2 regions of the Geodermatophilus sp. SYSU D00697 genome follow, and region 1 is predicted to be linked to the other one. Evidence: predicted binding sites of a transcription regulator. Region 1 holds the regulator's gene; the other holds the start of a gene.
What was found. Region 1 encodes LexA, which represses DNA repair genes until DNA is damaged. Its sites were predicted from a motif close to TCGAACANNTGTTCGA; they were not measured.
Positions count from the first base shown of each region.

Region 1 (14,440 bases):
CGCGTTGATCCGGCCGGTCTCGGGGTTGGTGTGCCAGTCGTTGATCGTGTCGTCGTACTGGATGCCCGGGTCGGCGCACTCCCAGGCGGCCTGGGTGACCTTGCGGAACAGGCCCTTGGCGTCGATGGTCTCGATGACCGAGCCGTCGAGCCGGGCGCGCAGGCCGAACTCGGTGCCGTCCTCGACCGCGCGCATGAACTCGTCGGAGACCCGGACGGAGTTGTTGGCGTTCTGGTACTGGACGCTGGTGATGTCCTTGCCGCCGAGGTCCATGTCGTACCCGGCGTCGCGCAGCGCGCGGATCTTGTCCTCCTCGCGCGCCTTGGTCTCGATGAACTCCTCGATGTCGGGGTGGTCGATGTCGAGGACGACCATCTTGGCCGCGCGACGGGTGGCACCACCGGACTTGATCGTGCCCGCGGAGGCGTCGGCACCGCGCATGAAGGACACCGGGCCGGAGGCCGTGCCACCGGAGGACAGCAGCTCCTTCGACGAGCGGATCCGGGAGAGGTTCAGGCCGGCGCCGGAGCCGCCCTTGAAGATCAGCCCCTCCTCCCGGTACCAGTTCAGGATCGAGTCCATCGTGTCGTCGACGGCCAGGATGAAGCAGGCGCTGACCTGCTGCGGCGCGCTGGTGCCGACGTTGAACCACACGGGGCTGTTGAAGCTGAAGTACTGGTGCAGCAGCATCCAGGTCAGCTCGTGCTCGAAGATCTCCGCGTCACCCTCGGTGGCGAAGTAGCCGTGCTCGCGGCCGGCCTGGCCGTAGGTCAGCACGACCCGGTCGATCAGCTGGCGCAGGCTGCTCTCCCGCTGCGGGGTCCCCACGGCGCCGCGGAAGTACTTCGTCGTGACGATGTTGGTCGCGTTGATGCTCCACTCGGCGGGGAACTCCACGCCGCGCTGCTCGAAGTTGATCGAGCCGTCCCGCCAGTTGGTCATGACGACGTCACGACGCTCCCAGGTGACCTCGTCGTACGGGTGCACACCGGCGGTGGTGAAGACGCGCTTGACCTTCAGGCCCTTCCCCCGGGTCGGCGCCTTGGCGGCGCGACGCGTGCGGCCGGTCAAGCGATCCTCGGTCTCGGTCACGGAGCTCTCCCTCTGTTGCGGGTGGGCAAGGCGGCTGGGGAAGAGAGCCGCACTTGTTCTATCGGGTGGTGCTGACAGTTCTCAGGTGCCGGCGGCGCTGCCGGTGGAGGCGGCCTGGCCCCGCCCACTCCCCCGCCGGCGCACGGCCGGGGAGGTGTCCTGCATGCCAGGGAGCGGCGGGGTCCCGGCGGCGACGTACCGGGCCCGGAGCTCGGTGATCTCCTTCTCGAAGTCCTCGAGCGAGGTGAAGGCGCGGTAGACGCTGGCGAAGCGCAGGTAGGCGACCTCGTCCAACTCCCGCAGCGGCCGGAGGATGGCCAGCCCGACCTCGTGGCTGGGGACCTCCGCCGCGCCGGTGGCGCGGGTCGCGTCCTCCACCTGCTGGGCGAGCTGCTGCAACTGGTCCTCGTCGACCGGCCGGCCCTGGCAGGCCCGGCGGACGCCGGCCACCACCTTGGTCCGGTTGAACGGCTCACTGACACCGCTGCGCTTCACCACGGCGAGGACGGCCTCCTCCACCGTGGTGAACCGCCGGCCGCACGCGGGACACGACCGGCGCCGCCGGGTGGTGGCCCCCTCGTCGGCCTCGCGTGAGTCGATGACCCGGCTGTCGGCGTTGTGACAGAAGGGGCAACGCATCGCGGCTCCCCTCCCCTCGTGGTGGTCCGTCGCGCCCCCGCCCGACCGGCGGGCGCGGCGGCCGCGAAGCGGCCGGGGCACCCGAGCCGGGAAGCCGGCTGTGGACCCTCCTGGGGACATCCGGTGGACGTCCCGGGGAGAACCTGAGGACCGGCTGTGGACGGGCTTACAGCGGTGCAACTACTAGATGTAGGGGAACCCTAGGCCCGGCAACACAAGATCTGCAAGCCGGGACACGCCCCCGAGACACGGCCGTGACCAGGGGCGCTCTGCTGCCCCACCCGCCACGGCGACACGCCGCGACACGCCCCGCAGGAGTCGCGCGGCGGCGGCGGAGCGGTGTATGCGCGCGTCGGCACCCGACCCCGGAGGGCGGCCGGGCCTCAGCCGCGGACGGCGCCGTCGGGACGGGTCAGGCGGGGGCGGGGCACCCGCTCACCCAGCCGGAGGGGGCGGGTCAGGCAGTCGCCCTCGGCGCGCGGCGGGACCGCGACCGCCGGGAGGCCGACGCGGGTGTCGTCGTCCGCGGCCCGGTGTCGCCCGGCTCCGCCCGGTGCCCGGTGGCGCCCGGCGAGGGCGGCATCGAGCGCCGGCATCTCCGCGGTGACGTCCCCGCCGTGACGGCGCCGGCGACGGCCCTGCGCCGGGACGCCGGACGCCGTTCGCTCCGGAGCGCCGAGCACGCCGGCGACGAGCCGCTCACGGGCGGCGGCGCGGGCCAGGTCGAGGATCGGCGCGGCGGCGTCGTCCCCACGCCCAGCGGGAGGCGACGCCTCCACGACGGGCGACTCCGGCAGCCGCAGGTCGGACAGGGCGACCCAGGTCTCGCGCACACCGCCGGCGACGGTCAGCCGGACCCACACCTCGCAGGATCCGCCGGCGTCGTGGCGCCAGCCGAGGATCGACCCCGGCAACCAGGCGCCGGCCACGGACACCTCGACGGCCTGGGACTGCTGGGTGAAGACCGCTGCTCGGCTTCCGGACATCCGCGACACGCCTCTGACGTTAGGTGCCCTTTTGACCACGCAGCGTCAACGCCTCCGTACGGAGGGTTGACGAACCTGACCGCCTCGCCTTGTCGCTGTCTGGCCCCGCGGCGTGCCGGGCCCGGAGGAGGAGGGACGGGACGCCCTCAGGGCAGCAGGAGGACCTGTCCCGGCACGACGCGGGCACCGTCGAGCTCGTTGAGCTCCTCGATCACGTCGACCACGGCCCGGACGTCCTCGTCGGGCCCGGCGAAGTCTGCGGCGATGGACCACACCGTGTCCCCCGCCTGGACGACCACGCTGCGCTCCCCCACCAGCCGCAGGTCGCCGGGGTCATCGGCGACGAGAGGTCCGAGCCAGGACCCGAGCGCCACGCCGACCCCCAGCGCGAGGACCACCGCCAGCCGGCGCGCCCTGCGGGTCAGCCGCACCCCCGGACCCGGCCGGTGCCGCACCCGGCCGCAGCCGCCGCGCACGGGCCGCCCCGCCGGGGGACCGGGCACCGCGGCCCCCGCCGGCCGGGTCGGGCCCGGCCGCGTCTGCCCGGGTCGCACCGGACCCGGCCGGGTGGCGGACGAGTCGACGGGCGCGGTCGCACCGTCGTCGGTCGCCCGGACCGACTCGGGCCGGCATGCGCCCACCCGGGACACGGTCGCCCGCGACGCCGGAGGCCGTGGCCGGCGCCCGGCCGCACCGTCGTCGGCCACCGGGACCGCACGGAGCCGGGGCCGCCAGGGCACCTGTACCGCGTCGTCGAAGTCCAGCACCGCCTGCCGCATGCCCGCCACGACCACTCCTCCCACCGCTGCCCGGACCGTCGAACGCCTGTTCGATTCGAACGGCTGTGCGATGTCTACCGGATGGGTCCGACGAACGCCATCGCGCCCTGCCGGGCAGTTCGAACACGTGTTTGATCGAGAGGGCCCGGCACGCTACGGTCGGTCCCGAACGACGAGACGTGCTGCGACAGCAGCCGGCGAGGAGGCGACGGTGGCGGAGAAGAGCGGGACGTCGGGGAGCCGCCGGAGGACGACCGGCGCGCCGGCGGCCACCGAGACGGCGGCCGTGCGGACCTTCCCCGACCGGAGCGAGGCCGGGGACGGCCTGACCCAGCGCCAGCGGCGCGTCCTCGAGGTCATCCGCGACTCCATCGACCGCCGCGGCTACCCGCCCTCGGTTCGCGAGATCGGTGAGGCCGTCGGCCTGTCCTCGGCCTCCTCGGTGGCCCACCAGCTCACGGTCCTGCAGAAGAAGGGCTGGCTGCGCCGCGACCCGAACCGGCCCCGGGCCCTCGACGTCCGCCTGCCCGGCGACGCGCCGGCCGAGCTCGTGTCCACCGCCGCCCCGGCCGGCACCGACGAGGCGCCCGCCCCCACCTACGTCCCGCTCGTCGGCCGGATCGCCGCCGGTGGCCCGGTGCTCGCCGAGCAGGCGGTCGAGGACGTCTTCCCGCTGCCCCGCGAACTGGTCGGCGAGGGCACCCTCTTCATGCTCAAGGTCGCCGGCGACTCGATGGTCGAGGCGGCCATCTGCGACGGCGACTGGGTCGTGGTGCGCCAGCAGCCGACGGCCGAGAACGGCGAGATCGTGGCCGCCATGATCGACGGCGAGGCGACGGTCAAGACCTACAAGCGTCGTGACGGCCACGTGTGGCTGCTGCCGCACAACCCCGCCTACGAGCCCATCCCGGGTGACGAGGCCACCATCCTGGGTCGCGTCGTCACCGTGCTGCGCCGGGTCTGACCCGCAGGCGCCGCCCCGGGCTCAGGGGCGCCGGCGCAGCCTCCCGCCGACCCACACCAGGGCGGCGGCGACCACGGCCGCGATCGCGGCCGCCGCGACGGCCGGCATGCCGCCGTCGTCGGCGCTCAGCAGGTCGGGGAGGGAACCGTCCGCCGACGTCGACGCAGCGGCGTCGCTCGGGAGCTCGCCCAACGGGACGACGATGACGTCGGCCGGCAGTCCCTCGCTGGTCACGACCAGGCCGGAGGCGTCGGCGGTGAAGCTGACCGCCTCGCCCTGCGGCGACGCGGGCAGCGGCAGCCGGACCGGGTCGGCGGCCAGTGCACCCGCCACGTCGGAGCCCGACAGCGGCCAGACGTAGGCGTCGGTGTAGGTCCGCAGGGCCAGCAACCGGCCGTCGGGCGAGACCGCTCCCCCGGTGACCATGAGCTGCCCGGCGCGACCGACCGGACCGCCCGGGGTCCCGGTGAGCGTGAACTCGACACCCGCCACCTCGGTGAGGCCAACCGTGCCGGCGTCGACCAGCGCGCTCACCGGGCGGTACACCGAGCTGGCTCCGAGCACCTCCTTGGTCACCAGGTAAGGCGTGCCGTCCGGCGCGAGGAGCAGCGCCTCCACGTCCCGGGGTCCCTCCGGGAAGGCCAGCCGGTACACCGCGGTGCTGCCGTCCGGCCGCAGGGCCAGCAGCGCCACCGTCTCCCGCGTGCCGTTGTTGTCGCCGGTGTCGGCGAGCCACACGGTCCCGTCGGCGCCGACCGCGAGGTCCTCGGGGTCGTAGGGGTCGACCGGCGCGCTGCGCACGTCGACCACCTGGCAGCCGGCGTCCAGGACGTGGACGTCGAGCCGCTCCCCACCGTCGTTGAGGGCCAGCATGCGGTCGCCCACCACCACGAGGCCGGAGAGCTCCGCCAGCCGGGGGTCGGTGACCTGGCACTGCGTGCGAGGCGCCGTCGCCTCCTCGGCGGAGACCGGCTGCGCGGCACCGAGGACGGCGGTCAGCGCGAGGACCGTCCCCGCAGCCAGGTGCCGGCCCGGCGTGCCGCTACGCGGAGGGGTGAGCAGCTCGGGCACCGACCCAGCGTGACAGCAGGACTGCGTCCAGTGCATGGACCACGCCCAGCAGGAGGATGCCGACCGCCGCCCCGACCACCGCGTCGGTGACCCAGTGGAAGTCCAGGGACACCATGGCCACCCCGGTGGCGACCGGGCCGAAGACGCTGAGCAGCCGGAAGGCCCGCTGCACGCCCGCGGCGAGCCGGAACTCCACCGCCTGCCACCGGGCGACACCCCACATGAGGACCGCGTTGGCCACGTGCCCCGACGGGTAGGACGCACCGTCGCGGTGGAAGAACGACCCGGGATAGGCCGGTGCGGTGCGCCCGGTCCCGTACTTGAAGCCGTAGACGACGACGGTGAGCAGCGCGAGCGCGACCAGCACCCGGAGCAGCGGCACGGCGGTCCGGCGCCGCCACACCAGGTAGCCGGTCAGGACCGCCAGGACGATCAGGATGAAGCCGCGCCCGCCCAGCTGGGTCACCGCCCACACCGGCCAGTACGCGGCCGACTCCTTGAGCTGCCAGGAGCTGACCACCTCGGAGACCCGCAGGTCCATCCGCTCGAGCACACCCCGGCTGAGCAGGTCCGCGGTCACCGCGACGGTGACGAGCAGGGCGAGGACCAGCAGCCACCACGATGGCCGGCCGTCGGAGACCACCCGCTGCGGCGGGGCGGGCACGACCTCGCCGTCCGGCGCGTGCTCGCCCGGACGCCGCCGCACCGCGCCGCTGGTCACGCTCTCACGGTACCGGGACGTGACCCGATCGTGACCTCGGACGACCGACGCGGGCGCGCCGTCCCGGTCAGCCGACCGGGACGGCGAACCCCTCCAGGCTGGCGGCGAGTGCTCCGTCGACCCGGGCGGTCAGCCGGGTCCCGCCGGCCTCGTGCTCCTCGCGGAGGACCTCGCCGTCGCGGTGCACCCGGGCGACGAGGTCGCCGCGGTCGTAGGGCACCAGCACGTCGACGTCGACATCGGGCCGCGGCAGCCGCGCGGCGACGATGTCCCGCAGCTGCTCGATCCCCTCACCGGTGCGCGCGGACACCCACACCGCACCCGGCAGCGCCCGGCGCAGCGTGAGGACGTCGTCCTCGCTCATGGCGTCGACCTTGTTGACCACGATCAGCTCCGGCACCGCCGCCGCATCGATCTCGCCGAGGACGACGTGGACGGCGTCGATCTGACCCAGCGGGTCCGGGTCGGATCCGTCGACGACGTGCAGCAGCAGGTCGGCGGCGGCCACCTCCTCCAGCGTCGACCGGAAGGCGTCGACCAGCTGGTGCGGCAGGTGCCGCACGAAGCCGACGGTGTCGGTGAGCGTGTACTCGCGGCCGTCGGGCGAGGTGGCCCGGCGCACCGTCGGGTCGAGGGTGGCGAACAGCGCGTTCTCCACCAGCACACCGGCGCCGGTGAGCCGGTTGAGCAGGCTGGACTTGCCGGCGTTGGTGTAGCCGGCGATCGCCACGCTGGGGACGGCGTTGCGCCCGCGACTGCTGCGCTGCGTGGCGCGTGCGGTCGCCATGCCCGCGATCTCCCGGCGCAGCTTGCTCACCCGCGCCCGGATGCGCCGCCGGTCGGTCTCGATCTTGGTCTCACCCGGACCGCGGGTCCCGATGCCGCCACCACCGGCGACCCGGCCACCGGCCTGCCGGGACAGCGACTCACCCCAGCCGCGCAGCCGCGGGAGCATGTACTGCATCTGGGCGAGCTCGACCTGCGCCTTGCCCTCACGGCTGGAGGCGTGCTGGGCGAAGATGTCGAGGATCAGCGCGGTCCGGTCGACCACCTTGACCTTGAGGATCTTCTCCAGCGCGTTGAGCTGGCCCGGCGTCAGCTCTCCGTCGCAGATGACGGTGTCGGCGCCGGCCGCGGCGACGATGTCGCGGATCTCGGCGGCCTTGCCCGAGCCCACGTAGGTGCCCGCGTCGGGCTTGTCCCGCCGCTGGCTCACCGCCTCCAGGACCTGCGACCCCGCGGTCTCGGCCAGCGCGGCGAGCTCGGCCAGGGACCGGTCGGCGTCGGCCTGCGTCCCCTCGGTCCAGACGCCGACCAGCACGACGCGCTCCAGGCGCAGCTGGCGGTACTCGACCTCGGTGACGTCGGCGAGCTCCGTGGACAGACCCGCGACGCGGCGGAGGGCGCCGCGTGCCTCGAGGTCGTAGGAGCCGGTCGTCTCCTCCGGCTCGTCCCACTGCCCGGCCGGCGCGGGACGGGTGGCCTCCTCGGCCGGTTCGGGGGCGGCCCGTAGGGCCCGGTCCCCGGCGCCGTCGATCGCGGCGCGGTTCTGTGCTGTCGTCATCGTGTCCAGCGTGGCACGCCCCACCTGCCGGGGCATCTGAGTTGTCATCGCCGGGTACAACACCGCGGGCGTCCGAGACCATCCCGACGCGTGACCTCGTCGTCCCCGGGTAGGGCCCGGTCCCGACGATCGCGAGGAGGCCGGAGCATGACCGAGAGCAGCGGCAGCAGCAGCCTGGGCAGCGGCGAGGAGCTCGACGACCCGGGTCGCGACCCCAAGGGCCTCAACCCGCCGCGCAACCCGCTGGGCGCCGGCCCCGACCAGGACAGCGGTCGCGGCGAGCCCAAGGGCAGCCCCGGGATCGCCGGACAGTCGATGATGCCCGAGTCGCCGGAGGAGACGGAGAACACCAGGGACCAGGGGGCCTGAGCCGGCCGGTCAGCTCGCGAGCCACTCCGGCGTGAGCTCACCGGCGGCCACGACCACGGCCGGGCCGGTGAGCACCGTCGTCCCGTCGACGCGGACGGTGAGCCGGCCGCCGGGGACGTCCACGGTGACCGTGCCCGTGTCGGCGCCGCCGGCCTCCAGCGCCGCCCAGGCGGCCGCGCACGCGCCCGTCCCGCACGACCGGGTCTCCCCCACGCCACGCTCGGACACCCGCAGCCGGATGTGGGCGGCCGGCGCCAGGACGTTCACGAACTCGACGTTGACCCCGTCGGGGAAGAGCCCGGTGTCCACGCCCGGGGCGACGGTGAGGTCGAGGGTGTCGACGTCGACGTCGGTCAGGCAGGCCAGGTGCGGGTTGCCCATCGTGACGGCGCGGCCGGGGAACGCCGCGCCGTCCAGGTGCGCCGCGCCGGTCCCGAAGGGCCGGGCGGGGCCCATGTCGACCCAGTAGCCACCGTCGGGCGCGGCGCCGACCCGGCGCGGCCCGCCGCGGGTGCCCACCAGGACGCCGGACTCGCACGCGGCGCGGTCCAGCAGCCCCTCGGTGACCAGGACGTGCAGGAACAGCCGGATGCCGTTGCCGCACATCTCGGCGTGCGAGCCGTCGGCGTTGCGGTGGTCCATGAACCACTCGCAGCGGTCGAGGTCCTCCCCGAGGACGGCCGGCGCGTCGGGGACGTGCACGCTGCGGACGACGCGCAGCACGCCGTCCCCACCGAGGCCGGCCCGGCGCTCGCACAGCCGGCGGACCATCGCGGCGTCCAGCCGGTCCTCCGGCCAGGCCGTGCCGTCGGGGTCGGGCAGGACGACGAAGTCGTTCTCCGTGCCGTGTCCGATCAGCACCCGGTTGGCGGTCACCGGCCGATCGTATGCGCGGCGATCAACGCGTCGGCCGCGTCGACGAGGTCGGGGCGCGCGGCGTCCAGCCAGGTGGTCGCGGCGTCGCGGCGGAACCACGACCGCTGCCTCCGGACGAATCGGCGCGTGGTCGACACGGTGCGCTCGCGGGCCTCCTCGGCGGTCAGCTCGCCGTCGAGCTGGGCGAGCACCTGCGCGTAGCCCAGCGCCCGCGAGGCGGTGGGACCCTCCCGCAGGCCGTCGGCAGCCAGCGTCTCCACCTCGGCGACGAACCCCGCGGCCCACATCCGGTCGACGCGGGCGGCGATCCGCTCGTCGAGGTCGGCCGGGTCGCGGTCCAGGCCGACGACCACGGCCGGGTAGTGCGGCCGGGGCTCGGGCAGCTGCGCGCGGAAGGGGCCGCCGGTGATCTCCACGACCTCCAGCGCGCGCACGATCCGCCGTCCGTTGCTCGGCAGGACCGCCGCGGCCGCGGCCGGGTCGACGGTGGCCAGCCGGGCGTGCAGGGCCGCGGGGCCGACATCGGCCAGCTCGCCCTCCAACCGGGCCCGCACCGCCGGGTCGGTGCCCGGGAAGTCCAGCTCGTCGAGGACGGCGCGCACGTACAGCCCCGACCCCCCGACCAGCAGGGGCACCGTGCCCGCTGCCCGCAGCCGGTCGACCTCGGCGCGGGCCAGGCGGCGGTACTCGGCGACCGACGCCGCCTGCCGCACGTGCCAGACGTCGAGCAGGTGATGCGCGACGCCGCCCTGCTCGGCGGCGTCGGGCTTGGCGGTGCCGATGTCCATGCCGCGGTAGAGCTGCATGGAGTCGGCGTTGACCACCTCACCGCCCAGCCGCCGCGCCAGGGCCACCCCCAGCGCGGTCTTGCCCGTGGCGGTGGGGCCGACCAGGGCGACCACCGGCGGCTGCGCCGTCACGGGACCAGCCAGTCGGCGACGAGGTACCCGACGCCGAAGGGCGCCGCGTCCGCGAGCAGCCGCCCCCGCACCTCCCGGCCGGCCAGGACGGCTCCGACCGCGCGCCAGGTGGGGACGCCGGCGGCCAGCAGGCGCTCCCCCTCCGCGGGATCGAGCCCGGCGAGCGCCGCGGCGTCCCCGGAGGCCAGCGCAGCGGCGACGGCGGCGTCAAAGGGCCCGGCGGCCTCGTCGAGGTACCCGGGCGCCTTGACCGTGCGGCGCGCCGACCCGTCCCCCATCGCCAGGACACCGACCGGACCGGGCAGTTCGGCGAGGGCGTCGGCGAGGTCGTCAGGCGTCACCCCCAGCCGGAGGCCGGCGTACCCGGCCTGGTGCAGCAGCCAGGCGCCCACCGTGTGCGCCAGCGGAGTGCGCCGGCCACCCGGCCGCTCCGGCCCCGCGAACGGCACGTCGAGGTCCACGCCGAAGCCGCGCAGGTCGCCGCCGTCCCCCGGGCCGAAGCGGCTCCCGCCCCCGCTCCCCACGACGACGACCACCTCGGGCCGGTGGGCGAGCGCGGCATCGACGGCCTCGGCGCAGGCGGTCCGCAGCTGCCGGGTGTCGGCTCCGGGCCGGCCCTCCACCTGGGGCAGCAGCAGCGGCGGGCAGGGACAGAAGGCGACGGTGAGGGGACCCGCGGCCCCCTTCCCGTCGGATCCGGCCGGGCTGGAGCTCACCGGAGCAGTGTCCCGGATGCGACGTGGGACACTGCGGTGCGTGTCGAGCACGGAGAACGCCGCAAACACCTCGCAGCAGGTCCCCACCACGGACACGGCCGGTTCCGAGGCGGTCACCCCCGAGGCGGGGACGGCGGCCGCGGCCGCCCCCGGCGACGCCGCACTGGCCGACCCGGCCGCGGGGACGCCCGAGGTCGCCCCGCCGTCCGAGCAGGGCGCGGAGGCTCCCGCCGCGACCGAGGACGCGCCAGGCGCGGCCGTGCCGGAGGAGGTCGTGCCGGTGGAGGTCGTGCCGGGAGACCTCACCCCGGGTGCCGTCACCCCGGGTGCCGTCACGCCGGGAGCCGTCGTCCCGGAGACGGCTGCCCCTGCGCTCGCCCCGGCGCGGCCGGCCGCCCCCGTGCAGCCGGCCGCCGCGGCGTCGGACCCGTCGCAGTGGGGCCGCGTGGACGAGGACGGCACCGTCTACGTCCGCACCGCCGAGGGCGAGCGCGCCGTGGGCTCCTGGCAGGCCGGCGACCCGGCCGCCGGCCTGGCGCACTACGCCCGCCGCTACGACGACCTCGCCACCGAGGTCTCGCTGCTCGAGGCGCGGCTCAAGGCGCACACCGGCAATCCCAGCGAGCTGAAGTCCAAGGCCCAGGCGCTGGCCGAGCAGATCCCCGCCGCCACCGCCGTCGGCGACCTCGACGGGCTCGCCGCGCGGGCCCGGGCGATGGTCGAGACCGCCGACTCCGCGGCCGCCGAGTCGCGGGCGGAGAAGGCCGCCGCCCGCGCGGCCCAGGTCGCCCGCAAGGAGGCGCTGGCCGCCGAGGCCGAGCAGATCGCCGCCGAGTCGACCTCGTGGAAGGCCGCCGGCGACCGGCTCAAGGCCATCGTCGAGGAGTGGAAGACCATCCGCGGCATCGACCGCAAGACCGACGAGGCGCTGTGGAGTCGGTTCGCCGCCGCCCGCGACGCCTTCAGCCGCCGCCGCGGCGCACACTTCGCCGCCCTCGACGCCCAGCGCAGCGAGGCCCGGGCGGCCAAGCAGGAGCTCATCCGGGAGGCCGAGCGGCTGTCGGCCTCCACCGACTGGGGCGCGACCAGCGCCGCCATGCGCTCGCTCATGGACCGCTGGAAGGCCGTCCCCCGCACCGGCCGGGACGGCGACGACGACCTGTGGAAGCAGTTCCGCGCCGCCCAGGACGTCTTCTTCGCCGCTCGCGCCGAGTCGGACAAGGCACGCAACAGCGAGCAGCTGGCCAACCAGCAGGCCAAGGAGGAGATCCTCACCGAGGCCGAGAAGCTCGACCCCTCCACCGACCTGCGCGGAGCGCAGAACGCGCTGCGCAAGCTGCAGGAACGCTATGACGCGATCGGCCACGTGCCGCGCGGCGCGATGCGTCAGCTGGAGGACCGCATGCAGGCCGTCGAGCAGCGCGTTCGCGGCGCGGTGGACTCCTCACGCGCCCGGGTCGCGCCGGAGAACCCGATGGTCATCTCGATGCGCCAGGCGGTGACCAAGGCCGAGGAGCAGCTGGCCAAGGCCGAGGCCGCCGGGAACGCCGCGCGCATCGAGGAGGCGCGGGCCAACCTGGCCACCCGCCGCGAGTGGCTGGCCGAGGCCGAGAAGGCCGCGTCCCGCCGCTGAGAGAGGACCCCCTCCTCCCCACCCCTCGCACGCTCGGGGCGGCGCCCCGGGGGGCCGCTCGGGGCGGCGCCCCGGAGAACGCCGCGGGTGGGCTACGCCGGGGCGCCGATCCGCGGCATGCCCAGCAGCACGCCGGGCGTGGTGGGCCGGGTGCCGGCCTCGGCGGCGTCGCCGGCGCGGGTCCGCCGGTGCGACAGCAGCGGCCCGTCGGCCACGAGGTGGTGCGGCGCGGCCTGGGTGACGACGGTCTCGACCACGTCGCCGGGCCGGACGCCGTCGGCCGCCGTGAAGTGCACCAAGCGGCCGTCACGGGCCCGGCCGGTCAGCCGCCCGGTGCGGGCGTCCTTGCTGCCCTCGCCGGCGGCGACCAGCAGCTCGACGGTGCGACCGACCTGGGCGCGGTTCTCCGCCCAGCTGATCTCCTCCTGCAGCGCGACCAGCCGCTCGTAGCGCTCCTGGACGACGGCCTTGGGCAGCTGGCCCTCCATCTCGGCCGCGGGCGTCCCGGGCCGCTTGGAGTACTGGAAGGTGAAGGCGCTGGAGAACCGGGCCTGGCGGACGACGTCGAGGGTCTGCGCGAAGTCCGCCTCGGTCTCCCCCGGGAAGCCGACGATGATGTCGGTGGTGATCGCCGCGTCGGGCATCGCCGCCCTCACCCGGTCGATGATGCCGAGGTAGCGCTCCTGCCGGTAGCCGCGGCGCATGCGGCGCAGCACGTCGTCCGACCCGCTCTGCAGCGGCATGTGCAGCTGGTGGCAGACGGCGGGGGTCTCCGCCATCGCCTCGATGACGTCGTCGGTGAACTCGCGCGGGTGCGGGCTGGTGAACCGCACCCGCTCCAGCCCCTCGATGGTGCCGGTCGCGCGCAGCAGGTCGGCGAAGGCACCCCGGTCGCGGAACTCCACGCCGTAGGCGTTCACGTTCTGGCCGAGCAGGGTCACCTCGAGCACGCCCTGGTCCACCAGCGCCTGGACCTCGGCGAGGATCTCGCCCGGACGGCGGTCCTTCTCCTTGCCGCGCAGCGACGGGACGATGCAGAACGTGCAGGTGTTGTTGCACCCCACGCTGATGGAGACCCAGCCGGAGTAGGCGGAGTCGCGCTTGGCCGGCAGCGTCGACGGGAAGACCTCGAGGGCCTCGGCGATCTCCACCTGCGCCTCGGCGTTGTGCCGGGCCCGCTCCAGCAGGGCCGGCAGCGAGCCGACGTTGTGGGTGCCGAAGACGACGTCCACCCACGGCGCGCGCTGGACGATCTGGCCGCGGTCCTTCTGCGCCAGGCAGCCGCCGACGGCGATCTGCATGCCGGGGCGCGCGTCCTTCACCGGCCGCAGGTGGCCGAGGTTGCCGTACAGCCGGTTGTCGGCGTTCTCCCGCACCGCGCAGGTGTTGAGGACGACGACGTCGGCGTCCTCCCCCTCGGCGGCCGGCGCGTAGCCGGCCGCCTCCAGGAGCCCGGACAGGCGCTCGGAGTCGTGCACGTTCATCTGGCACCCGTAGGTGCGCACCCGGTAGGTGCGCGCGGCTGCCGCCAGCTCGGTTCCCATGACGGGTCGAGGGTACGGCGCGCGGGTCCCCCGGCCGCCGTCGCTCAGACGCCCGGGCCCGGCTGGTCCTCGTCGAAGGCCGCCTGCGCCTTGCCGGTCTCGGTGTCCGGGGCGTCGGCGAGCAGCGCTCCGGGGTCGTCGTCGTCCCAGGCCTGGTCGGTCGTCCCGGGTTCGTCGACGAAGGCAGGGACGTCGTCCGGGGGCGGGTTCTCGCGGTCGCCGGCCATGGCTGCTCCTCGCGTCCGGCCGCCGCGGACCTCCCGCGGCGGGCCCGGCCCGGTACCCGTCACCCGGCCGCATGACGCGCACCACCGCCTCCGAGGGGTTGTTACGCCTTCGTGATCGACCGGTTCGGTCCCCGTCGCGTCCCGGCCCTAGGGTCGCCAGCGTGACCAGCCCCGCGAACACCGACGCGCGCACGACGGGAGGGCCTCTCGTCCGACTGTCCGGCGTCAACAAGTGGTTCGGCGAACTGCACGTGCTGCAGGACATCGACCTGTCCGTCGACCGCGGGGAGGTGGTCGTGGTCATCGGCCCCTCCGGGTCGGGCAAGTCCACGCTCTGCC
Region 1 covers NZ_JBJGYV010000009.1:93,870-108,309, forward strand. The annotation lists gene ACI79C_RS10295 (vitamin B12-dependent ribonucleotide reductase) at 1-1,092, opposite strand, end outside; gene nrdR (transcriptional regulator NrdR) at 1,174-1,731, opposite strand; gene ACI79C_RS10305 (hypothetical protein) at 2,115-2,717, opposite strand; gene ACI79C_RS10310 (LysM peptidoglycan-binding domain-containing protein) at 2,864-3,505, opposite strand; gene lexA (transcriptional repressor LexA) at 3,708-4,460, shown strand; gene ACI79C_RS10320 (hypothetical protein) at 4,482-5,531, opposite strand; gene ACI79C_RS10325 (phosphatase PAP2 family protein) at 5,503-6,252, opposite strand; gene hflX (GTPase HflX) at 6,320-7,816, opposite strand; gene ACI79C_RS10335 (hypothetical protein) at 7,964-8,185, shown strand; gene dapF (diaminopimelate epimerase) at 8,195-9,061, opposite strand; gene miaA (tRNA (adenosine(37)-N6)-dimethylallyltransferase MiaA) at 9,058-9,981, opposite strand; gene ACI79C_RS10350 (hypothetical protein) at 9,978-10,697, opposite strand; gene ACI79C_RS10355 (DUF349 domain-containing protein) at 10,738-12,330, shown strand; gene miaB (tRNA (N6-isopentenyl adenosine(37)-C2)-methylthiotransferase MiaB) at 12,423-13,874, opposite strand; gene ACI79C_RS10365 (hypothetical protein) at 13,919-14,101, opposite strand; gene ACI79C_RS10370 (amino acid ABC transporter ATP-binding protein) at 14,317-14,440, shown strand, end outside.

Region 2 (14,440 bases), on a different contig from region 1:
GGGCTACTGCCTGGGCCCGGCCGACCTGGTGGCGACCCTCGCCGCCGCCCAGCCGCCCTGGCCGCTGGGCACCCCGGCCCTGGCCGCGCTCGTCGCGTGCACCGGCCCGGAGGCGCGCGCCGAGGCCGTCGCGGCGGCCCACCACCTCATCGACCACCGCGAGGTGCTGCTGCACGCCCTGCCGCCGGGGGTGGAGGTGCTCGGGCGGCCCCGGTCGTCTTTCGTGCTGCTGCGGGTCCCCGACGGCGAGCGCGTCCGGACGGAGCTGCGCGCGCGGGGCTGGGCGGTGCGCCGGGGCGACACCTTCCCCGGCCTGGACGGCGACCACCTGCGCGTCGCCGTCCGCGCTCCGGCCACCTCGCGTGCGTTCGCCGCCGAGCTGGCTGCGATCCTGGAGGCGATCCCTCCCGCGCCACCGACGCCGCGGGCCGCGCCCCGCCTGCCCGAGGAGATCCCCTGAGCACCGACCCGGCCCCGTTCGCGGGCACCCTGCTGGGCGACACGATCGCCGCGATCGCGCCGCGCGACGCCGCGGCCGAGCGCGCCGCCCGCGACCGGCTGGACCGGATGACCAAGCCGCCGGGCTCCCTGGGCGTGCTCGAGGACGTCGCGGCGCAGCTGGCCGGCACCACCGGCGCGTGCCCGGCGCCGCTGCCCACCCCGGCTGCGGTCGCGGTCTTCGCCGGCGACCACGGCGTGCACGCCCAGGGGGTGACGCCCTGGCCGCAGGAGGTCACCGCGCAGATGGTGGTCAACCTCGCCCACGGGGGTGCGGTGGTGAACGCGTTCGCCGCCCAGCTCGGCGCGGACGTGGTGGTCGTGGACGTCGGGGTCGCCACCGGCTACGCGGTCGAGCCCAGCCCGGCGCTGCTCCCCCGCAAGGTGCGGCCCGGCACCGCCGACCTCGCCGTCGGCCCGGCCATGACCTCCGACGAGGCCCGGCGGGCCGTCGAGGTCGGGATCGAGGTCGCCACCGACCTCGCCGCCGACCACGGCTGCCTGGTCACCGGCGACATGGGCATCACCAACACGACCGCGTCGGCCGCGCTGGTCTGTGCGTTCACCGGCGCGACCCCCGCGGAGGCGACCGGCCGGGGCACCGGCGTCGACGACCCGACGCTGGCCCGCAAGGTCGCGGTCGTCTCCCGCGCGGTCGGCCGCGTGCCGGTCCGGCCGACGACGCCCGAGGCGGCGCTGGCCGTCCTCGCCGAGGTGGGTGGCCTGGAGCACGCCGCGCTGGCCGGGTTCGTCCTCGGCGCCGCGGCCGCCCGCGTGCCGGTGCTGCTGGACGGCGTGATCGCGGGCTCCGCCGCGCTGGTGGCCGCCGCGCTGTGCCCGACCGCGCTGGAGCACGCGCTGGCCGGGCACGCGTCGGCCGAGCCCGGGCACGCGATCGCCCTGCGCGCGTTGCGTCTGCGGCCGCTGCTCGGGCTCGACCTGCGCCTCGGCGAGGGCACCGGCGCCCTGCTGGCGCTGCCGCTGGTGGCCAGCGCCGCGCGGGCGTTGCGCGACGTGGCCACGTTCGACTCCGCCGGCGTGACGGAGAAGGCCCGGTGAGCCAGTTCGCGAGCTCCCGCACGACCGCGGCGACGCCGTTCCCGCCCGCGACGGGCGCCGGCGAGGAGCGACCGTGAACGCCACCCCCGTCGACCCGGCCTCCGGGGTGGTCTACCCCGTGGGCCTGCGGCTGCTCGACCGCCGGGTCGTGGTCGTGGGCGGCGGCCAGGTCGCCCACCGCCGCGTGGCCGGCCTGCTGGAGGCCCGGGCACGGGTGACCGTGGTCAGCCCGGAGGTCACCCCGGCCCTGGAGGCGCTGGTGGGTCCGGGGGCGGTCACCTGGGTGCGCCGTTCCTACCGGCCCGGCGACCTCGACGGCGCCTGGTACGCGGTCGCCGCCACCGACGACCCCGCGGTCAACGCCACGGTCGCCGAGGAGGCCGAGCGGGCCCGGGTCTTCTGCGCCCGCGCCGACGACCGGTCCGCGTCCAGCGTCTGGACCCCCGCCGTCGGCCGGCAGGGGGACCTCGTCGTGGGCGTCCACGGCGGCGGGGACCCCCAGCGGGCCGTCGCCGTCCGGGACGCGGTCGTCGCCGGGCTGACCGACGGCAGCATCCGCGACCGGGCGGCCCGCGCCATGCCCGAGGGCCGGCCGGGGACCGTCGTCCTCGTCGGCGGCGGCCCCGGCGACCCGGGGTTGATCACCGTGCGCGGCCAGCAGGCGGTGTCGCAGGCCGACGTCGTCGTGGCCGACCACCTCGCGCCGCAGTCACTGCTCGCTTCCCTGCCGCCCGACGTCGAGGTCATCGACGCCTCGAAACTGCCTCGCGGCCGGTACATGGCCCAGGAGCAGATCAACGCGCTGCTGGTCGAGCACGCCAGGACCGGGAAGCGGGTGGTGCGGCTCAAGGGCGGCGACCCGTTCGTCTTCGGCCGCGGGATGGAGGAGTTGGCGGCCTGCGCGGCGGCCGGCGTCCCGGTCGAGGTGGTCCCCGGGGTGACCAGCGCGATCGGCGTCCCCGGGCTGGCCGGCATCCCGGTCACCCACCGTGGACTCACCCACGAGTTCGCCGTCGTCTCCGGGCACGTGCCGCCCGGGCACCCGCAGTCGCTGGTGGACTGGGCCGCGCTCGGGCGGCTGCGCGGCACCCTCGTCGTCCTCATGGGCGTGGACACCGCCCCGGCGATCGCCGCGGCCCTCGTCGAGCACGGCCGCGACCCGGAGACCCCGGTCGCCGTCGTCGCCGACGGCTCGACGCCCACCCAGCGCACGGTGCGCACCACCCTCGCCGGCCTGGGCAGGACGCTGGCCGAGGAGGGCATCCGGCCGCCCGCCGTCTGGGTCGTCGGCGAGGTGGTGCGGCTCGCCGCGGAACTCGGCGCCCCCCGCTGACGGCCGGCGCCCCTCGCTGACGGCCCGCTGGCGTTCTCCCGGGGAGCCCGCGGGCGTTCCCGCGGAGACGTCCTCCGACCCCGGCGGGAGCTCGCCCCGGGCCTGCGGAGGACGGGGTCCTCCGTCAGGCCACGGCGGCGAGCCGTCCGGCGTTCTCGGCGGCGAGCCGTCGTTCGAGGTCACGGTTGCCCAGCAGGACGCCGACCACGTAGGCGAGGTCCATCGGCTCACCGTTGACCGGCAGGGCGTCGGGCAGGTCGGGTGCCCGGTCGGGGAAGAGCAGTCGCGTGATGTCGGCTACCGCACCGACGCCCGCCGGCCGGTCCTGACCCGCGAGCCGGTCCTGACCCGCGAGCCGTTCCAGACCGGTGAGCCGGTCCTGCGCCTCCGGTCGCGCTGCGGTGGCGGGTCGGCGGTCCGCCACGGAGTCGATCGGAGAGACCCCGGCGGAGCAGTCGTCCGCGACGGCCGTGGTGGGGGCACCCGGAGCCGGCAGTCCCCCGCGGAAGGCGGCGTCGGCCGGGCCCCAGACGCGGCGGCCGTCAGGCGACGTGACGACGAGCTCTCCGTCGCGGCGGGTCATGACCAGGTCCAGGTCGTGGGCCAGGCCGTGGTCGGTGTCGCAGAGCAGCACCATGTTGGCGACGTCGGTCGCCCCACCGAACAGCCAGTGCCGCATGTGGTGCGCGTGCAGCCGCTCGATGCGGGTCTCGGCGCAGCCGGGGCGGGCGCAGCCACCGTCGCGGCGGTGCAGGGCCCGGCGCTGGGCACGGGTGGCGAAGCGCTTCGTGCGGCCGACGGCCAGCGGCTCGCGGCCGCGCTCCAGCATCGTCACGACGGTCGCCTCGCACAGCATCCGCCGGACGTGAGCGGGGTGGAGCGCCGGACCGCCCTCGAGATGGGCGCGGCCGGCCGCGGCGTCGGCGGCGATGACTGCGGCGTCGGCGTGGACCACCACCTCGCGGCGCGGGGGATCGCCCGGCCGCCGGTCGGCGTCGGCGGCCGCGGCGGCCAGTCGTGCGACCGCCGCACAGCGCCGCTCCGTGGTCCGCTCCCGGGCCAGCGCCACCTCGTCGTCCTCCGCCCGGCCCCCGTCGCCCTCGGCGAAGCCCCCATCGCCCTCGGCGAAGCCCCCATCGCCCTCGGCGAGGCCCCCGTCGCCCGCGGCGACGCCCTGGTCGGTCCGCGCGGCAGCAGCGTCCCGCTTGGATGCGGCCCGCTCCCGGCGGGCGGTGCGCTCGGCCAGGGAGTCGACACCCGCCAGGAAGGCCGCGCCCTCCTCGGCGTCCAGGCACATCCGGACGTGCAGCATCCCGTCGTCGTCCCACCAGTGGTCGAAGCGGCGCTTGACGGCGACGGTGCCGGCGTCGACGGCGTCGGACCTGCGCCACTCGCGGACCACCCGCTCCAGCTGCGAGGCGGTGAGCTCGTGCGCCAGTTCCAGCAACGCCGGCTCCGTGTCCGGCTCGGCGACCCGGGTGAGCGCCCGGACCTTGGCGTAGGACAGCCGTCCGGCGGCGAAGGCATCTGCGGTCGCCGGCAGCGCGGTCAGCGCGCGGGCCACCCGGACGTGCTCGCGGGCCGCACCGGGCGACAGGCCGCACTGCCAGGCCAGCCAGTGGGCACACGAGCGGATGCCGATCGCGCCCCACCCCTCGCGGCGGTCGAACTCCGCGACGAGTGTCAGCCACGCCGCGGTGGCCGCGGCCAGCCGCACCGCACCGCTGGTGATGCGCCGTGCGAGCTCCTCGAGCGACAGCTCCGCTTCCTGCACCGCGACCCCTCCTCGATCGAACGAGTGTTCGGAGAGTAGGTCGCGGGGGCGACAGTTCCGCAGGTCAGCGACCCGCGACGTCTCCACAGACTGCGCGGCGGGGAGTCATGCCGGGTCATGGTGTTCCCGCGGGAGCACCGGACCGGCTCAGCGGCCGGGTCGCGGCGGTCCCGCGGGAACGCCGGACGGGCCCAGTCGGCCGGGTGCCCGCGACCCGGCGGGAACGCCCGCGGGCGGTCAGCCGGCCCCGCTGACCGCGCGGGCCCGCAGCTCCCGGACGGCCGCGGCCGGGTCGTCGGCGTACAGGGCCACGCGGGCCACCGGCCCGTCCTGACCCGGGACCTGTACCGGCGGTTCGCAGCGCACCTCGACGTTCGTGTCGCCCATGACCGAGACGACCAGCCGGTCGCCCTCGCGGACGACGGTGCGCCGGTGCCCCGTCTCGACGCTGCGCCGCACCGCGGCCAGCCCGGCCAGCGGCACGACCACCGACCGGAAGTGGCCGAACCGCACCACCAGCTCGCCGTCCCGGACGACGTGCGGGTGCTGGCGCAGCGAGAGGCTGAAGCCGACCATCCACATCAGCGCGTAGACCGACACCGCCAGCAGAACCCACCGCGCGACCTCCCACGGCAGCAGCACGTGGACCACCAGGGTCTCGAGCACGCCCAGCGCGCACAGCACGCCCACCACGAGGCCGAAGCGGCCGGCGTAGGGAAGCGCCACCTCCCCCGGCCGGACGTCGTCGCGACCGCGCACCCCGTCGGCGAGCGCCCGGGCGATGCCGGCCTCCGACCGCACCACGCTCTGCAGCAACCCCATGCCGCCATGTAAGCAGTTGTACTGCCAATGTAGTAGACCTACTATCCCCCCACCGACGAGCCCCGAGGGAGTGGCGCATGAGTGGGGACGCGCACGACCGGCCCGCCGTCCGGGTCCGCGGCCTGCGGATGAGGTACGGCCAGCACGAGGTCCTCACCGGCGTCGACTTCGACGTGCACGCCGGCGAGGTGGTCTGCCTCCTGGGACCCAACGGCGCCGGCAAGACGACCACGATCGAGGTGCTGGAGGGCTTCCGGCTGCGCTCGGCCGGCCAGGTCGAGGTGCTCGGCGTGGACCCGGCCTCCGCCGACGACGCGTGGCGGGCCCGCGTCGGCGTCGTCCTGCAGTCCTGGCGCGACCACGCCCGCTGGACGCCGCGCCGGCTGCTCACCCAGCTGGGCGGCTACTACCGGCCCTACGCCACCCCGGAGCGGCCCCGCCCCTATGACGTCGACTGGCTGCTGGAGACCGTCGGTCTCACCGCGGACGCCGACCGCCGGATCTCCACCCTCTCCGGAGGCCGCCGGCGCCGGCTGGACGTCGCGGTCGGCATCATCGGCCGCCCCGAGCTGCTGTTCCTCGACGAGCCGACCGCCGGTTTCGACCCGCAGGCCCGCCGGGACTTCCACGACCTGGTGCACCGGCTCTCCGACCTGGAGGGCACGAGCATCCTGCTCACCACGCACGACCTCGGCGAGGCCGAGCGGCTGGCCGACCGGATCCTCATCCTCGCCGACGGCCGGATCGTCGCCGACGGCAGCGCCGAGGCCCTGACCCGGCAGGTCGCCGGCACCAGCGAGGTGCGCTGGACCCGCGGCGGCGAGCGGTTCGTGCACGCCACCGAGGACTCCACGGCCTTCGTCCGGCGACTGTTCGAGCAGTACGGCGACGAGATCGCCGACCTCGAGGTGCACCGGGCCAGCCTGGAGGACACCTACATCGAGATGGTCGCCCGGCACGAGTCCGGCAGCCGGGCCGAGCTGGCGGAGGTGACCCGGTGACCCGGAGCGTCGAGGGCGGCGGGCGGGTCGGCGCCGCGTACGCGGTCCGGCTCGGCCTGCGGCGGGGCTGGACGGAGTTCCTGCTCAGCGTGCGCAGCGCGCAGGACCAGGGCTTCTACCTGTTCATGGGCGTGGGCACGCTGGTCTTCCTGTGGTTCAACCGCGACACCGAGGTCGAGGGCACCAGCCTGCTCTACCCGTCGGTCGCACTGCCGAGCATCCTCGCCGCGCTGGCGGCCTTCGGCGTGGTCATCGGCCCGGCGTTCGCGCTGGCGATGGAGCGCGAGGACGGCACGCTGCTGCGGCACAAGGCGCTGCCGCACGGCATGGAGGGCTACGTCACCGGCCAGGTGGTCTACCACTCGCTGAGCCTGTTCCCGATGCTGCTGGTGATCCTCGTGCCCGGCGCCCTGCTCTTCGACGGCGTCATGCCGCGGGGCGCCGGCGGCTGGCTCACCGTCGCGTGGGTGCTGTCCCTGGGCCTGCTGGCCACCCTGCCGCTGGGGATGGTCCTGGGCGCGGTGGTGCCCGGCACGCAGAAGGTCGGCACGTGGGGGATGCTGCCGGTCACGGTCGTGACGGTGGTCTCCGGGATCTTCTTCCCCGTGCAGGCGCTGTGGGGGTGGGTGCAGACCGTCGCGCAGGTGTTCCCCACCTACTGGATCGGCCTGGGCATGCGCTCGGCGTTCCTGCCCGACTCGGCGGCCGCGGTCGAGCTGGGCGGCTCGTGGCGGACCGGGCAGGTCGTCCTCGTGCTCGCCGCCTGGGCGGTCGCCGGGCTGCTGGTGACCCCGGTGGTGCTGCGGCGCATGGCGCGGCGGCAGTCCGGCTCGCAGGTGGCGGCGGCCCGCGATGCGGCGCTGCAGTGGGTCCGGTGAGTTCGGAGCGCACGGGGGACGCCGTCTACAACCGCATCGCCCTGCTCCGCGCCGAGCAGGGCGTCACCCGGCGGGAGCTGGCCGACGCCCTGGGCGTCCACTACCAGACCATCGGCTACCTGGAGCGCGGCGAGTACAACCCCAGCCTGCACCTGGCGCTGCGCATCGCGGAGTTCTTCGGCGTCCCGGTCGAGGTCGTCTTCTCCACGAGGCCGTTCCCGCGGATCAGCGACCTCGCCGGGCCCGCCGACGGGAACCGCCCGGCCGCCGCCGGCTGAGCGGCTCCGGGAGGATGCCGGGGTGCCCCGCCTGCTCGTCGTCCACCACACCCCCTCCCCCGCGATGCAGGCGGTGCTCGAGGCGGTGCGGGAGGGTGCCGCCCTGGTGGAGGAGGTCGAGCTCGCCGTCCGCCCGGCGCTGTCGGCCGGACCGGCGGACCTGCTCGCCGCCGACGGCGTGCTGCTCGGGACCCCGGCCAACATCGGCTACATGTCCGGCGCGCTCAAGCACTTCTTCGACACCGTGTACTACCCGTGCCTGGACGCCACGGTCGGGCTGCCCTTCGGCGTCTACGTGCACGGCAACGACGACACCGCAGGTGCGCTGGCCAGCGTCCAACGGATCGCCGGCGCGCTGCGCTGGAAGCTGGTCGCTGCACCGCTGGGCCTCACCGGCGCGCCCGGCCCGGCCGACCTCGAGGCCTGCCGGGAGCTGGCCGCCACCGTCGCGGTCAGCCTCTAGATGTTGGCGCCGTCCGGCGGCGGGTCGTCGGGCAGCGGCGCGGCGAACCCACCCCCGTCCGCCGAGGGCGGGGTCATGCCGACGGTGTAGGCCGTCATCGACAGCGAGCCGTAGGCGTAGCCGTCGACCAGGACGTCGGCGGTGGTCCCGGTCGCCCCCGCCATCCCGGCGATGTACAGCAGCGGCAGGAAGTGGTCCGGTGTCGGGACGGCGAGGTCGTAGTCGCGGTGCCCGTCGAGGCGGAGGACCTCGGTCGGCTCCAGCTGCATGAACTCCTGCGCCTGCTCGTCGAACCGGCGCGCCCAGTCGAAGCCACCGTCGGGCATCGCGCGGCTGACCCCGCCGAGGTTGTGGACGACGTTCCCGCTGCCGATCACCAGGACGCCGTCCTCCCGCAGCGGTGCCAGCGAGGCGCCGAGCTGCAGGTGGTAGTCGAACGGCTTGAGCGCGTTGATCGACAGCTGCACGACCGGGATGTCGGCGCCGGGGAAGGCGTGCCGCAGCACCGACCAGGTGCCGTGGTCGATCCCCCAGCTGTCCAGGTCCGCGCCCACCCAGGTCGGGTGCACGACGTCGGCGACCTCCTGGTGGAGCTCCGGCAGGCCCGGCGCGTCGTAGCTGACCTCGAACAACTCGCGGGGGAAGCCGAAGAAGTCGTGGATGGTGCGCGGCCGCGGCATCGCCGTCACGGCCGTGGCGTGCACGTACCAGTGCGCCGAGACGACGAGGATCGCCCGCGGCCGGGGCACCGACTCCCCGAACGCCCGCCAGGCCTCGGTGTAGCGGTTCTTCTCCAGGGCGTTCATCGGGTTGCCGTGGCCGAAGAACGCGGCGGGCATGACCGTCATGGACCCCTCCCCCTGCCGGCGCCGGTCGGTCGATCATCTCCCGCACCCGGCCCCGAGGCGAGATCGACCGCCCTCACCCCGCGTCGGACCCGCTGGTCATCCCGCGTTGGACGTCGGCGGGACGCGCCGCAGCGCCGGCGAGAGCCAGCGCGCCCCGGGCCCCTCGCCCGCCGCGACGTCCCCGGGGTTGGACAGCGCGCACCGCGTCAGGGACAGGCAGCCGCAGCCGATGCACGAGGACAGCCCGTCGCGCAGCTGCACCAGCGCCGCGATCTGCTCGTCGAGCCGGTCCCGCCAGCCCTGCGACAGCCGGGCCCAGTCCCGCGCGGACGGCGTCCGTCCCTCCGGCAGCGCCGACAGCGCCGTCCGGATCTCCGGCAGGGTCAGCCCCACGTTCTGCGCGGCCCGGATGAACGCCAGCCGGCGCAGCACGCTGCGCGGGAAGCGGCGCGCACCACCGGCGGTCCGGGACGCCGAGACCAGCCCCTGCGCCTCGTAGTACCGCAGCGCCGACGCGGCGATCCCGGCCCGCTCGGCCACCTGCCCGATGGTCAGCTCCTCGGCCACGACGACCTCCCTTGCTCAAGTCGACTCCAAGTATTGACCTCAAGTGCGGTTGAAGATCCACCGTGGCCCCATGACTCGCACAGCACTGGTCACCGGAGCGTCCCGCGGCCTCGGCGCCGCCCTCACCCAGGCCCTCGCCCGCCGCGGCTGGCGGCTCGTCGTCGACGGCCGCGACCCCGACCGCCTGGCCGCGGCGGTCGCCGCGCTGCCGCGTCCCGACCTGGTCACGGCGGTCCCCGGCGACGTCGCCGACCCCGCCCACCGGGCCGCCCTCGCCGCGGCCGTGCCCGACCGCCTGGACCTCCTGGTCAACAACGCCAGCGAGCTGGGCCCGACCCCGCTCCCCCGCCTCGCCGACCTGCCCGCGGCCGCCCTCGAGCGGGTGCTGGCGGTCAACACCGTCGCCCCCCTGGCGCTGCTGCAGGCGGTGCTGCCGGCGCTCGAGCGGGCCGGCGGCACGGTGCTGCACGTGAGCAGCGACGCCGCGGTCGAGGCCTACGAGGGCTGGGGCGGGTACGGCGCGAGCAAGGCGGCGCTGGACCAGCTCACCGCCGTCCTCGCCGTCGAGCACCCCGCACTGCGCGTCCACGCCGTCGACCCCGGCGACATGGCCACGGACATGCACCGCGCCGCCGACCCCGACGCGACCGGGCTGCCGGCCCCGGAGTCGGTCGTCCCGGCGCTGCTGCGGCTGGTGGACGGGGACGTGCCCAGCGGCCGGTACCGGGCCGCCGAGCTCGCCGCGACGGCGGAGGCGGGCCGGTGAGCACCGTGGTCATGGGCGCCGAGGCCACGGCGCCGCCCGAGCACCGCGGCCTGACCCGCGACGGCGTCCGGCTGCTGGTCGCCCGGCCCGGCGAGCTGCGCGACGCCGTCTTCCGCGACCTCCCCGAGCACCTCGAGCCCGGCGACCTCGTCGTGGTCAACACCTCGGCGACGCTGCCCGCCCGGCTCGACGTCCGCCGCGCCGACGGCACGACCGTCCCGCTGCACGTGTCGACGGAACTCGACGACGGCGACTGGGTGGTCGAGGTGCGGCGTCCGGGCGGCGACGGACCCGACCGCGGCGTGGAGCCGGGCAGCGAGCTGCACCTCCCCGGCGGGGTGCGGCTGCGGCTGCTGGCGGCGTTCCCGGACCCGGGCCGGCCCTCGCGGCTGTGGCGGGCCCGGCCCGAGCCGCACGTCGACCGGGTCGCGTACCTGCCGGCACACGGGCAGCCGATCCGCTACGGCTACGTCCGCGGCGCGCTGACCCTCGCCGACGCGCAGAACGTCTACGCGACCGAGCCGGGCAGCGCGGAGAACGCCAGCGCCGGCCGGCCGTTCACCGAGCGGCTGCTCGTGCGGTTGATGGCCCGAGGGGTGCCCGTCGTCCCGATCGTGCTGCACGCCGGGGTCTCCAGCCCCGAGCTGCACGAGCCGCCGTCACCGGAGCGCTTCGGCGTCCCGGAGGTCACCGCGCGGCTGGTCAACGCCACCCGGCAGGCCGGACGGCGGGTGGTCGCCGTCGGCACGACCGTCACCCGGGCCCTGGAGACCGCGACCGGGGAGGACGGCGTCACGCGCCCCGCCGCCGGCTGGACCGACCTCGTCCTCGGCCCCGACCGCCCCGCCCGAGCGGTCACCGGCCTGGTCACCGGACTGCACGCACCGGACGCGAGCCACCTGCTGCTGCTCCAGGCGGTCGCCGGGCGGGCCCTCGTCGAGCGGGCCTACGCCCACGCCGCCGCGGGCAGCTACCTCTGGCACGAGTACGGCGACACCATGCTGTTCCTGCCGTGAGCCGGTCGCGACGGCGCACGGGTCCCGCGCCGTCGCACTCCGGTGGCAGGACCGCCGGCCCGGGGGAACGCTGACGGTGCCGGAGCGGGCCAGCACGGCCCGTCCCTCCGGCCGCGGACCGGGCGGTGCGGCCCGGGCTCGGGGAGGCGGACACATGCCAGGGACGTGGCTGCTCGGCGCGGAGGCCGAGCAGGCCGACGGCGGAGTCGGGGACGGGGACGGCGCCCGCGCGGTGCTGCTCGGCGTGCGGGCGGGGGACGACGGGGCGGCCGACCCCCTCGACGAGCTGGAGCGGCTGGCCGAGACCGACGGCGTGGACGTCGTCGGCCGGCTGGTGCAGGCCCGCGACCGGCCCGACCCGGCGACCTACCTGGGCTCGGGCAAGGTCACCGAGCTGGCCGACCTGGTGCGGCAGCGCAACGCCGCCCTGGTGATCGCCGACGGCGACCTCTCCCCCGCGCAGGTGCGCAACCTGGAGGACCGCCTGGGCGCGCGGGTGGTCGACCGGACCGCCCTGATCCTCGACATCTTCGCCCAGCACGCCCGCAGCAGCGAGGGCAAGGCGCAGGTCGAGCTCGCCCAGCTCGCCTACCGGCTCCCGCGGCTGACCGGGCACGGCACGGAGCTGTCCCGCATCGGTGGCGGGCGGACGGCCGGCGGCGCGGGCACCGGCGTCCGCGGGCCGGGTGAGATGCGGCTGGAGCGGCAGCGCCGCCACCTGCGGCGGCGGATCACCCAGCTGCGCCGCCAGGTGCAGGACACCGCCCGGCGGCGGGAACGGACCCGCCAGCGACGCCGGCACAACCGGGTGCCCTCGGTGGCCCTGACCGGGTACACCAACGCCGGGAAGTCGGCGCTGATGAACCGGCTGGCCGGCGCCGACGTCCTGGTGCAGGACGCGCTGTTCGCCACGCTGGACCCGACCGTCCGCCAGGCCCGCACGCCGTCGGGCCGGGAGTACACCCTCAGCGACACCGTCGGCTTCGTCCGCCACCTGCCGCACCAGCTGGTCGACGCGTTCCGCTCCACCCTGGAGGAGGTCACGGAGGCCGACCTGGTGCTGCACGTCGTGGACGCCGCCGCCCCCGACGCGATGGCCCAGGTGACGACGGTCCGCGGCGTGCTCTACGAGATCGGCGCCCGCGACAAGGCCGAGCTGCTCGCGCTCAACAAGGTCGACATCGCCCCGCCGGGATGGGTCGCCGCGCTGCGGGCGGCCTATCCCGACGCCGTCGCGGTCTCGGCGGTGACCGGTGAGGGGGTCGACGACCTGCGGCAGGCGATCGAGCGGCGCCTGGGCTAGCGCTGGCGCACCCGTTCGGCGGCGTCCTCCAGGAGCACGCGCCGCTGCTCGGCGGGCCGGCGCGGGCAGGACGTGCACAGCGGCTCGCCGGGCAGGCGGTACAGCAGGCAGCAGGACACCCGCCGCACGAAGCGGACGCCGGTGACGTCGACGTAGCCGGGCACCGGCAGCGGCGGGCCGATCCCCGCGGCCAGTGGCGCGGCCAGGGCGGTCGCGCGGGGGACGTCGCCGAGCGCCCGCCCCAGCTCCAGCAGGCGGCCGGCGAGCGAGTCCGCCGCGATCGCCCACAGCGGCCGCGGGCGCCCCCCGCCGGCCGCGGCCACCGCCGTCACGACGGCCGCGAGCGACTCCCGCAGCTCGCCGGCCAGGTCGCCGCCGGGGGCCGCCGACGTCGCGGCGACCAGCGTCCCCCCGGCCAGGGCGTACAGCGTGGTGTCGGCCAGCCGGGCCGACAGCGGCCGCCCGGTCACCAGCCCGGCCAGGGCGGGGGTGAGCAGCACCGTCGAGGCCGAGTACCACCAGACGGTGGCCAGCACCCGCCGGTCGTCGCTGCGGTACCGCTCCGCCAGGGCCGCGATCCGTCCGGCGGTCCAGTCCGCGTCGGCGAGCAGGACGGCGGGGAGGGCCCGCGCCGCCGGGGGCGCCACCAGGCCCAGCGCGGCCGCCCCGGGCACCCGCGCGGCCACCTCGGCCTGCACCGACGCCGTCACACGGCCAGTCTCTCCGGCGCGCCGCGCCCGACTCCGCGCGGGACTGCCGCGGCGACGGTGCACGGGGCAGACGCGAGGCGGCCCCGGACCATACGGTGTGGCGGGGAGCACGTCGCGCCGTCGCGGCGTCGGACACGCAGGAGGTAGTCGTGAGCGAGACGACCGAGGTGGAGGGCCGCCGGTTCCCGGTGGCCGACGAGCTGGCCGCGCAGGCCAACGTGGGTCCCGACGTCTACGAGGAGGCGTCGCGCGACCGGCTGGCGTTCTGGGCGAAGCAGGCCGGGCGGCTGACCTGGGCACAGCAGTGGGACGACGTCCTCGACTGGAGCAACCCACCCTTCGCCAAGTGGTTCGTCGGCGGCCGGCTCAACGTCGCCTACAACTGCGTCGACCGGCACGTCGAGGACGGCCACGGCGACCAGGTCGCCTACCACTGGGAGGGCGAGCCCGGCGACACGCGGACCATCACCTACGCCCAGCTGAAGGACGAGGTCTGCAAGGCCGCCAACGCGCTGCTCGAGCTGGGCGTCCAGGCCGGCGACCGGGTCGCCATCTACATGCCGATGATCCCGGAGACGGTCATCGCCATGCTGGCCTGCGCCCGCATCGGCGCGGTGCACATGGTGGTCTTCGGCGGCTTCTCCGCCGACGCCCTCGCCAGCCGGCTCGACGACTCCGGCGCCGTCCTGGTGATCACCGCCGACGGCGGCTATCGACGCGGTGCACCCAGCGCGCTCAAGCCGGCGGTGGACGACGCCGTCGGCCGCGGCGGCGACGTGCGCAACGTCGTCGTGGTCAAGCGCACCGAGCAGGACGTCGAGTGGACCGAGGGCCGCGACCTGTGGTGGCACGACGTCGTCGACCGGCAGTCGACCGAGCACACGCCCGAGGCGTTCGACGCCGAGCACCCGCTCTACATCATGTACACGTCGGGGACGACGGCGAAGCCCAAGGGCATCCTGCACACCAGCGGCGGCTACCTCACCCAGGTCGCCTACACCCACTGGGCCACCTTCGACCTCAAGCCCGACACCGACGTCTACTGGACCGCCGCCGACGTCGGCTGGGTCACCGGCCACAGCTACATCGTCTACGGGCCGCTGGCCAACCGGGCGACGAGCGTC
Region 2 covers NZ_JBJGYV010000016.1:83,764-98,203, forward strand. The annotation lists gene cobC (Rv2231c family pyridoxal phosphate-dependent protein CobC) at 1-460, shown strand, start outside; gene cobT (nicotinate-nucleotide--dimethylbenzimidazole phosphoribosyltransferase) at 505-1,557, shown strand; gene cobA (uroporphyrinogen-III C-methyltransferase) at 1,631-2,890, shown strand; gene ACI79C_RS15310 (DUF222 domain-containing protein) at 3,015-4,664, opposite strand; gene ACI79C_RS15315 (hypothetical protein) at 4,902-5,486, opposite strand; gene ACI79C_RS15320 (ABC transporter ATP-binding protein) at 5,564-6,487, shown strand; gene ACI79C_RS15325 (ABC transporter permease) at 6,484-7,365, shown strand; gene ACI79C_RS15330 (helix-turn-helix transcriptional regulator) at 7,362-7,643, shown strand; gene ACI79C_RS15335 (flavodoxin family protein) at 7,666-8,106, shown strand; gene ygiD (4,5-DOPA-extradiol-dioxygenase) at 8,103-8,954, opposite strand; gene soxR (redox-sensitive transcriptional activator SoxR) at 9,051-9,521, opposite strand; gene ACI79C_RS15350 (SDR family NAD(P)-dependent oxidoreductase) at 9,592-10,287, shown strand; gene ACI79C_RS15355 (S-adenosylmethionine:tRNA ribosyltransferase-isomerase) at 10,284-11,303, shown strand; gene hflX (GTPase HflX) at 11,458-12,606, shown strand; gene ACI79C_RS15365 ((2Fe-2S)-binding protein) at 12,603-13,316, opposite strand; gene acs (acetate--CoA ligase) at 13,466-14,440, shown strand, end outside.
Region 2: a site for LexA is predicted at 4,681-4,696, ahead of ACI79C_RS15310 (DUF222 domain-containing protein). Genes of this name have one in related genera too.